Linked DNA regions of Halorhodospira halophila. The protein of the gene in region 3 binds, or shares a complex with, the protein of the main gene of each other region. Links are inferred from orthologs where the notes say so. Each region holds a gene or a part of one and is shown on either strand. Other genes may lie near its edges. The genes, in order: CCR79_RS07860, frdD and sdhA.

What was found.
Region 1: sdhA (region 3) and CCR79_RS07860 share a complex: the UniProt entries of both Escherichia coli proteins name them as parts of the enzyme complex. The link is inferred for Halorhodospira halophila from one-to-one orthologs.
Region 2: sdhA (region 3) and frdD share a complex: the UniProt entries of both Escherichia coli proteins name them as parts of the enzyme complex. The link is inferred for Halorhodospira halophila from one-to-one orthologs.

What each region holds. Positions count from the first base shown.
Region 1 is NZ_NHSN01000018.1:142,198-145,346, forward strand. The notes cover bases 1-2,999. They hold CCR79_RS07860 (fumarate reductase subunit C), read right to left. Parts: upstream 1,700-2,999; coding sequence 1,301-1,699; downstream 1-1,300. Other genes in these bases: CCR79_RS07850 (EAL domain-containing protein), read left to right, coding at 1-945; frdD (fumarate reductase subunit FrdD), read right to left, coding at 948-1,304; CCR79_RS07865 (succinate dehydrogenase/fumarate reductase iron-sulfur subunit), read right to left, coding at 1,696-2,460; frdA (fumarate reductase (quinol) flavoprotein subunit), read right to left, coding at 2,457-2,999. Also shown: more of frdA, read right to left, coding at 3,000-3,149. UniProt on the Escherichia coli protein: Two distinct, membrane-bound, FAD-containing enzymes are responsible for the catalysis of fumarate and succinate interconversion; fumarate reductase is used in anaerobic growth, and succinate dehydrogenase is used in aerobic growth.
Region 2 is NZ_NHSN01000018.1:141,674-144,822, forward strand. Bases 151-3,149 are described here. They hold frdD (fumarate reductase subunit FrdD), read right to left. Parts: upstream 1,829-3,149; coding sequence 1,472-1,828; downstream 151-1,471. Other genes in these bases: CCR79_RS07850 (EAL domain-containing protein), read left to right, coding at 151-1,469; CCR79_RS07860 (fumarate reductase subunit C), read right to left, coding at 1,825-2,223; CCR79_RS07865 (succinate dehydrogenase/fumarate reductase iron-sulfur subunit), read right to left, coding at 2,220-2,984; frdA (fumarate reductase (quinol) flavoprotein subunit), read right to left, coding at 2,981-3,149. Also shown: more of CCR79_RS07850, read left to right, coding at 1-150. UniProt on the Escherichia coli protein: Two distinct, membrane-bound, FAD-containing enzymes are responsible for the catalysis of fumarate and succinate interconversion; fumarate reductase is used in anaerobic growth, and succinate dehydrogenase is used in aerobic growth.
Region 3 is NZ_NHSN01000001.1:105,688-108,788, forward strand. Bases 127-3,077 are described here. They hold sdhA (succinate dehydrogenase flavoprotein subunit), read right to left. Parts: upstream 2,522-3,077; coding sequence 731-2,521; downstream 127-730. Other genes in these bases: CCR79_RS00500 (succinate dehydrogenase iron-sulfur subunit), read right to left, coding at 127-711; sdhD (succinate dehydrogenase, hydrophobic membrane anchor protein), read right to left, coding at 2,529-2,912; sdhC (succinate dehydrogenase, cytochrome b556 subunit), read right to left, coding at 2,915-3,077. In the rest of the region: more of CCR79_RS00500, read right to left, coding at 1-126; more of sdhC, read right to left, coding at 3,078-3,101. UniProt on the Escherichia coli protein: Two distinct, membrane-bound, FAD-containing enzymes are responsible for the catalysis of fumarate and succinate interconversion; the fumarate reductase is used in anaerobic growth, and the succinate dehydrogenase is used in aerobic growth.

The DNA.
Region 1 (3,149 bases), on a different replicon or contig from region 3:
TGGTTCCAGTGCCGGTGTAGCATCGGCATCAGCATGTATCCGGACAACGGCGAGACCGTCGAGGCGCTGGTCCGCAACGCCGACTCGGCGCTGCACAAGGCGAAGGCCGACGGACGCAACACCACGTGCTTCTACGCCGAGGAGCTGACTGAACATGCCCAGCGCCGGCTGGATCTCGCCCAGGAGATGCGTCAGGGCCTGCAGCGCGGTGAACTGGTCCCCTATTTCCAGCACCAGGTCGAGCTGCAGACCGGTCAGATCGTGGGCATCGAAGCCCTGGTCCGCTGGCACCACCCGGACCGGGGGCTACTGGCCCCGGGCGCCTTCATCTCGGTCGCCGAGGAGGTCGGAACCATGGCGGCGCTGGGGGAGGACATCCTCCACCAGGCCTGTCAGCAAGGGCGCACCTGGCTGGACCAGGGACGCGAGTTCGGGCGCATCGCCGTCAACCTGTCCGGGGCCCAGTTCCACAACGGCAACATCGAAAAGACGGTCCTGCGTACGCTGGAGCAGACCGGCCTGCCGGCACGGCACCTGGAGCTGGAGATCACCGAGTCGACCATCATGGATCTCAGCCCCCGCACCCTGGAGCGGCTGGCCGCCCTGCGCCGGGCCGGAGTGTCGCTGAGCATCGACGACTTCGGCACCGGCTACTCGTCCCTGCTCTACCTCAAGCGCCTGCCCATCAACCGGGTCAAGATCGACCGCGGCTTCATCTGGGACATGGAGACCACGCCGGAATCCCGCTCCATCGTGGAGACCATCCTGCAGCTCGCCCATGTCCTCGGGCTTGAGGTGGTGGCCGAGGGGGTCGAGACCCTGCAGCAGCGCGACCAGCTCATCGATGCCGGGTGCCGCGTCGGCCAGGGATTCCTCTGGGCACGGCCGGAGCCCCACCCGCGGCTACGCTGCTGTCGCCCCCAGGCGCCCAACGACCCGCCCTGAGTTCACCACCACAGGGCAACAACCGCGCCCACACCGAGCACCCCCGCGACACCGGCGCCGCCGTAGCAGACCCACCAGGTACCGCGCCCTGCCGGAATCCCGAGATCGCGCAGGGTATGGTAGATGCGGTGAGCGGCGTGGCAGAGCACCAGCCCCAGCGCGAGGGCCACTGGCACCCCCACCACCGGCCGGGCGAACAGCTCGCGGGATGCGTGGTAATCCAGTACCTCGATGCCATGCTCTGCAGCCACGGGCATCACGACGCCGGTCAGCAGGATCAGCGCCGGGGCGAGCAGCGCGGCGAGTAGGCCCCCGGCACCGAAGAGCAGCCACAGCGGCGGTTCGTGCGAACGCCTCATCGGACGCCTCCCAGGAGATAGAGCCACACCCCGCCCGAGAGGGCCACCGAGACCACCCAGGCACCCCGCACGACCGCCCGGTCGGTGGGCCTGCGGCCCCGCCAGCGCAGGACCGGCAGCGTCAGGGGCAGCAACCGGAACCAGGTGACAGCGTGGTAGGCGGCGGCCAACAGAGCGGCCAGGTGGAGGCCGAACAACCAGGGGCTGCCGTGCAGGTCCCGCCACCCTTGGTAGGCGGCTTCCCCAGCAGCAAGGGCCAACAGTCCGGCAAGCAGCCAGAGCGCATAAAGGCCCAGCAGGACGCTGCTGCCTTCGCGCAACAGGTAGCGGCGGTAGGCCGGATGCCGCTCCCACCAACCGCGCATGGTCGGACGGTAGACGCGCGCTCGGCTCATTCCGATCCCTCCTGTCGACGACGACCGGGCCGCAGCCAGTCGAGCAAGTACCGCGCGCTGCTGCCGGGCTTGTTCTGATTGATGGCCCGCGCGGGATCGACCCCCTTGGGGCAGACCTCGGAGCAGTGGCCGACCAGCGTGCAGCCCCAGACCCCCTGTTCGGCATCAACCACCGCGTGCCGCAACTCGCTACCTGCGTCACGGCTGTCCAGGTTGTAGCGCTGGAGTAGCGCCAGGGCCCCGGGGCCGACAAAGTCCGGATGCCAACCGTACTGCGGGCAGGCGGCATAGCAGAGCAGGCAGTTGATGCACTGGGCGTACGCGTAGTAATCCGTCATCTGCTCCGGCGTCTGCCGATAGGTCCCCTCGGCCGCCGTCCGTTCCCCGGCCGGGATCAGGTAGGCGTGCACCGTCTCGAGCTTCTCGAGGAAGTCGCTCTGATCGATGACCAGATCCCGCTGCACGGGGAAGTGGTCCAGTGCCGACACCCACACCGGCCCCGGCGCGTAGTCGCGGAGGAAGACATGGCAGGCCAGCTCGGGTTCGCCGTCGATCATGCAGCCACAGCTACCGCAGATCGCCATGCGACAGGACCAGCGGAAGGTCAGGCTGCCATCGAGGTGATCCTTGATGTACTGCAGCCCCTCGAGCACGGACATATCCGGCGTGTACGGCACGGCATAGCGCTGCCAGCGCGGTTCGGCGTCCTGTTCCGGGTGGAAACGCTGCACCGCCAGAGTGATCCGCTGCGATTCGCTCATGCCTGCGCCTCCCCTTCAGCGCCGTAGGCCCGCCGCCGCGGCGCAGAGCGGGTAACGGTCACCGGCGCATGGTCGATCACGGGGCCCGTCCCGTCACCGGGGTAGGCCAGGGTATGAACCAGATAGCGCTCGTCATCACGCTCGCTATAGGCGTCATCGCGCACGTGGGCGCCGCGGGACTCCTTGCGTGCCCGCGCCGACCAGGCCATCGCCTCAGCCACCTGCAGGCTGGCCCCGAACTCCATCGCAGTCAGCCACTCGGTGTTGTATGTCCGGCTGCGGTCGTCGAGGCGGATGCCGCGTCGCAGGCGCTCGCGCAGCGCCGCCAGCGTCGTGCACGCCTGCTCCAGGCCGGCCTCGTTGCGAAAGATCCCCACCCCCTGTTCCATGGCCCGATTGAGATCCGCGCGCAGCGTAGCGAGCCGCTCGCCCCTGTCGTTGCGCAGCAGTTCAAGCCGCGGCGCCAGGGCCTCGGTAGCGAGCTGCTCCACCACGCGCTGCGGCCGCCGCGGTGCCTCGCGGGCGTACTCGGCGGCCGCCTCTCCTGCCGCCCGGCCGAAGACAAGGAGTTCCGCGAGCGAGTTGGAACCGAGCCGGTTGGCTCCGTGAATCCCGGTGCTGGCGCACTCCCCGGCAGCAAACAGCCCCGACAGGGGGGCGGCACCCCGGACGTCGGTGGGAATCCCCCC
Region 2 (3,149 bases), on a different replicon or contig from region 3:
GGGAGGGTAGCTGGTCCGGCGAACTCTGGGACCGCTCCAAGTACGGCACCCTGCAGCCGAAGTGGGTGACCATCAGCCGTGTCACCGGGGCCTACGGCGAAGTCGTCAACTACATTGCCGTCTTTAGCGACCTGACCGAGCTCAAACGTTCCCAGGAGCGGCTGCAGTTCCAGGCCTACCACGATGCGCTCACCGGCCTCGCCAATCGCCTGCTGTTCAAGGACCGCATGGCCCGCGCCCTGGAGCGCTCGCGACAGTCCGGTGAACAGCTAGCCGTGCTGTTCATCGACCTCGACCACTTCAAGGACGTCAACGACAGCCTCGGTCATACCGCCGGCGATCGCGTCCTCCGCCAGGTGGCTCACCGCCTCCAGGCGCGCCTCGGCGCCGATGACACCCTGGCGCGACTGGGTGGCGACGAGTTCAGCATCTGCCTGGCCGAGATCCGCGACCACCGGGACGCTCTCGCCTGCGCTGAGACCGTCCACCAGGAACTGGAGCGACCGTTCCAGTACAGCCGCCGCTGGTTCCAGTGCCGGTGTAGCATCGGCATCAGCATGTATCCGGACAACGGCGAGACCGTCGAGGCGCTGGTCCGCAACGCCGACTCGGCGCTGCACAAGGCGAAGGCCGACGGACGCAACACCACGTGCTTCTACGCCGAGGAGCTGACTGAACATGCCCAGCGCCGGCTGGATCTCGCCCAGGAGATGCGTCAGGGCCTGCAGCGCGGTGAACTGGTCCCCTATTTCCAGCACCAGGTCGAGCTGCAGACCGGTCAGATCGTGGGCATCGAAGCCCTGGTCCGCTGGCACCACCCGGACCGGGGGCTACTGGCCCCGGGCGCCTTCATCTCGGTCGCCGAGGAGGTCGGAACCATGGCGGCGCTGGGGGAGGACATCCTCCACCAGGCCTGTCAGCAAGGGCGCACCTGGCTGGACCAGGGACGCGAGTTCGGGCGCATCGCCGTCAACCTGTCCGGGGCCCAGTTCCACAACGGCAACATCGAAAAGACGGTCCTGCGTACGCTGGAGCAGACCGGCCTGCCGGCACGGCACCTGGAGCTGGAGATCACCGAGTCGACCATCATGGATCTCAGCCCCCGCACCCTGGAGCGGCTGGCCGCCCTGCGCCGGGCCGGAGTGTCGCTGAGCATCGACGACTTCGGCACCGGCTACTCGTCCCTGCTCTACCTCAAGCGCCTGCCCATCAACCGGGTCAAGATCGACCGCGGCTTCATCTGGGACATGGAGACCACGCCGGAATCCCGCTCCATCGTGGAGACCATCCTGCAGCTCGCCCATGTCCTCGGGCTTGAGGTGGTGGCCGAGGGGGTCGAGACCCTGCAGCAGCGCGACCAGCTCATCGATGCCGGGTGCCGCGTCGGCCAGGGATTCCTCTGGGCACGGCCGGAGCCCCACCCGCGGCTACGCTGCTGTCGCCCCCAGGCGCCCAACGACCCGCCCTGAGTTCACCACCACAGGGCAACAACCGCGCCCACACCGAGCACCCCCGCGACACCGGCGCCGCCGTAGCAGACCCACCAGGTACCGCGCCCTGCCGGAATCCCGAGATCGCGCAGGGTATGGTAGATGCGGTGAGCGGCGTGGCAGAGCACCAGCCCCAGCGCGAGGGCCACTGGCACCCCCACCACCGGCCGGGCGAACAGCTCGCGGGATGCGTGGTAATCCAGTACCTCGATGCCATGCTCTGCAGCCACGGGCATCACGACGCCGGTCAGCAGGATCAGCGCCGGGGCGAGCAGCGCGGCGAGTAGGCCCCCGGCACCGAAGAGCAGCCACAGCGGCGGTTCGTGCGAACGCCTCATCGGACGCCTCCCAGGAGATAGAGCCACACCCCGCCCGAGAGGGCCACCGAGACCACCCAGGCACCCCGCACGACCGCCCGGTCGGTGGGCCTGCGGCCCCGCCAGCGCAGGACCGGCAGCGTCAGGGGCAGCAACCGGAACCAGGTGACAGCGTGGTAGGCGGCGGCCAACAGAGCGGCCAGGTGGAGGCCGAACAACCAGGGGCTGCCGTGCAGGTCCCGCCACCCTTGGTAGGCGGCTTCCCCAGCAGCAAGGGCCAACAGTCCGGCAAGCAGCCAGAGCGCATAAAGGCCCAGCAGGACGCTGCTGCCTTCGCGCAACAGGTAGCGGCGGTAGGCCGGATGCCGCTCCCACCAACCGCGCATGGTCGGACGGTAGACGCGCGCTCGGCTCATTCCGATCCCTCCTGTCGACGACGACCGGGCCGCAGCCAGTCGAGCAAGTACCGCGCGCTGCTGCCGGGCTTGTTCTGATTGATGGCCCGCGCGGGATCGACCCCCTTGGGGCAGACCTCGGAGCAGTGGCCGACCAGCGTGCAGCCCCAGACCCCCTGTTCGGCATCAACCACCGCGTGCCGCAACTCGCTACCTGCGTCACGGCTGTCCAGGTTGTAGCGCTGGAGTAGCGCCAGGGCCCCGGGGCCGACAAAGTCCGGATGCCAACCGTACTGCGGGCAGGCGGCATAGCAGAGCAGGCAGTTGATGCACTGGGCGTACGCGTAGTAATCCGTCATCTGCTCCGGCGTCTGCCGATAGGTCCCCTCGGCCGCCGTCCGTTCCCCGGCCGGGATCAGGTAGGCGTGCACCGTCTCGAGCTTCTCGAGGAAGTCGCTCTGATCGATGACCAGATCCCGCTGCACGGGGAAGTGGTCCAGTGCCGACACCCACACCGGCCCCGGCGCGTAGTCGCGGAGGAAGACATGGCAGGCCAGCTCGGGTTCGCCGTCGATCATGCAGCCACAGCTACCGCAGATCGCCATGCGACAGGACCAGCGGAAGGTCAGGCTGCCATCGAGGTGATCCTTGATGTACTGCAGCCCCTCGAGCACGGACATATCCGGCGTGTACGGCACGGCATAGCGCTGCCAGCGCGGTTCGGCGTCCTGTTCCGGGTGGAAACGCTGCACCGCCAGAGTGATCCGCTGCGATTCGCTCATGCCTGCGCCTCCCCTTCAGCGCCGTAGGCCCGCCGCCGCGGCGCAGAGCGGGTAACGGTCACCGGCGCATGGTCGATCACGGGGCCCGTCCCGTCACCGGGGTAGGCCAGGGTATGAACCAGATAGCGCTCGTCATCACGCTCGCTATAGGCGTCATCGCGCACG
Region 3 (3,101 bases):
CGTGCAGTTCATGATGGTGTGGCACCGGTACAGCTTGAAGGAATCGTCGAGGTCGTCGAGGCGTTCCCCGGTGCCCTCATCACGGCTGTCGGCAATCCAACGATAAGCCTGAAGCAGCGCTGCCGGGCCCAGGTAGCGATCGCCGTTCCACCAGTAGCTCGGGCAGGAGGTCGAGCAGCAGGCGCATAGGATGCACTCGTAGAGCCCATCGAGGGCCTCGCGCTCCTCCTTCGACTGCAGGCGCTCCTTGTCCGGCGGTGTCGGGGTTTCGGTCTTGATCCACGGCTCCAGCGAGGCGTACTGGGCGTAGAAGTGATTCAGGTCGGGGACCAGGTCCTTGATCACGTCCGTGTGTGGCAGGGGGTAGACCTTCACGTCGCCCTTGATCTCATCCATGCCCTTGGTACACGCGAGCGTGTTGGTCCCGTCGATGTTCATCGCACAGGAGCCGCAGATCCCCTCCCGGCAGGAACGCCGGAAGGTGAGTGTCGGATCGACCTCGTCCTTGATCTTGATCAGCGCATCGAGAACCATCGGTCCGGCGCTGTCGGCGTCGATCTCGTAGGTATCCATGCGCGGGGTGGCGCCGCCCTCCGGGTCGTAACGATAGACCCGGATGCGCCGGATGTTCTCGCTCTTTTCCGCGTCGGGGGCACGGTAGGTGTAGCCCTTCCGGATGCGGGAGTTGGCGGGAAGCCTGAACTCTGCCATGTCTGTCTCCCTGGAGTCTTTAGTACACCCGGGCCTTGGGAGGGATCGCCTCCACGTCGTCGCTCAGGGTATGGAGATGGACGGGGCGGTAGTCGATGTCCACCGTACCGTCACTGCGCAGCGTCGCCAGCGTGTGCTTGAGCCAGTTCTCGTCATCACGCTCCGAGTAGTCCTCCCGGGCGTGGGCACCGCGGCTCTCCAAGCGGTTGCGCGCCGAATGGATGGTGGTCACCGCGCTGCCAAGGAGGTTCTCCAGCTCCAGCGTCTCGATCAGATCCGAGTTCCAGATCAGCGAACGGTCGGTTACCCCGACGTCGGCGAAGCCCCGGAAGACATCGTCCATCCGGTTGCAGCCCTGCTCCAACACATCACCCGTGCGGAAGACCGCGGCGTAGTTCTGCATGGTGTTCTGCATCTCGGCCCGCAGTTGCGCCGTCGGCTTGCTGCCATTGGCCCGACGCAGCCGATCCAGCCTTTGCAGCGCCAGATCCGGCGCCCCCTCTGGCAGGGGTGCATGGGGTTTGCCGCGGCCGCCGATGACTTCGGCGGCACGGTGGGCGGCGGCTCGGCCGAAGACCACCAGATCAAGCAGCGAGTTCGACCCGAGCCGGTTGGCGCCGTGCACCGAGACGCAGGCAGCTTCGCCGATGGCCATAAGCCCCGGAACCACCGCATCGGGGTCACCACCCTTGAGATGAACCACCTCACCCATGTGGTTGGTCGGGATCCCGCCCATGTTGTAGTGGACCGTGGGCAGGACCGGGATCGGCTCCTTGGTCACATCGACACCGGCAAAGATCTGGGCCGACTCGGCAATACCTGGCAGCCGTTCATGGATCACCTCCGGCCCGAGATGCTCCAGATGCAGGTGGATATGGTCGCCGTGCTCGCCGACCCCCCGCCCCTCGCGGATCTCGATGGTCATCGAGCGGGAGACCACGTCGCGCGAGGCCAGATCCTTGGCGTTCGGGGCGTAACGTTCCATGAACCGCTCGCCCTGGGCGTTGGTCAAGTAACCGCCCTCGCCCCGGACCCCCTCGGTGATCAGGCAGCCCGCGCCATAGATCCCGGTCGGGTGGAACTGCACGAACTCCATGTCCTGGAGCGGCAGACCGGCACGCAGGACCATGCCGTTGCCATCCCCGGTGCAGGTGTGGGCCGAGGTGCAGGAGAAGTAGCTCCGCCCGTAGCCGCCAGTGGCCAGCACCACCTGATGGGCCCGGAAGATATGCACCGTGCCGGTCTCCATGTCGAGCGTGACCACGCCCCGGCAAACCCCGTTGTCCATCATCAGGTCGATGGCGAAGTGTTCGATGTAGAACTCCGCCTTGTGCTTGAGCGCCTGCTGGTAGAGCGTGTGCAGGATGGCATGCCCGGTTCGGTCCGCGGCCGCGCAGGTCCGCTGGGCCGTTCCCTCACCGAAGTGGGTGGTCATGCCGCCGAACGGGCGCTGATAGATCTTGCCGTCCTCGGTGCGCGAGAAGGGCACGCCGTAGTGCTCCAGCTCCACGATGGCCGGCACCGCCTCGCGGCACATGTATTCGATGGCGTCCTGGTCACCCAGCCAGTCCGACCCCTTGATGGTGTCGTACATATGCCAGCGCCAGTCGTCCTCGCCCATGTTGCCGAGCGCCGCCGAGACGCCGCCCTGGGCCGCCACGGTGTGGCTGCGCGTGGGGAACACCTTGGTGACACAGGCGGTGTTCAGCCCCTGTTCGGCCATGCCGAAGGTCGCCCGGAGCCCGGCCCCACCGGCACCGACAACGACGACATCGTACTGGTGTTCGACCGTCTTGATCGGTTCTGTCATCTGCGCCTCAGCCCCCCAGAACGATTTGGATGACCGCCAGGATCCCGGCGACGGCCACCAGGAAACATGCGAAGTAGACGGCGAGGTTGCCGAACCACTTCAGCCCCTCGAGGTGGACGTAGTCCTCGATGACCACCTGAACGCCGAGCGCCCCGTGATAGAACAACATGATGATCGCGGCGATCAGCAGCGTCGCGTTGAACGGGTTCGCCACCCACGCCCGGGCCGCCTCGAAATCGGCGCCGGCCTGCAGGGCCAGGCCGATCCCCAGCCACATCATCAGCGGAACCAGCACCACCGCGGTCAGGCGCTGATGCCACCAGTGGTGGAAGCCGTTCTTGGCCGAGCCGAGGCCGCGGGCCCGGGAGACGGCGGTCTCGTACTTACGCATGATCAAAACTCCCCTGCGTAGGCGATCACCCAGACCAGGGCGGTCAACAGGACGCTCGCGGCGAGCACCATGTAACCGCCGCGATAGACCGCCTTGAGCTCGAAGGCGCGCACGGTGTCCCAAACCAGGTGCCGAACGCCATTGCAAAGGTGGTAGGCCAGGCTGAACGTGATACCCAGCAGCACCAGC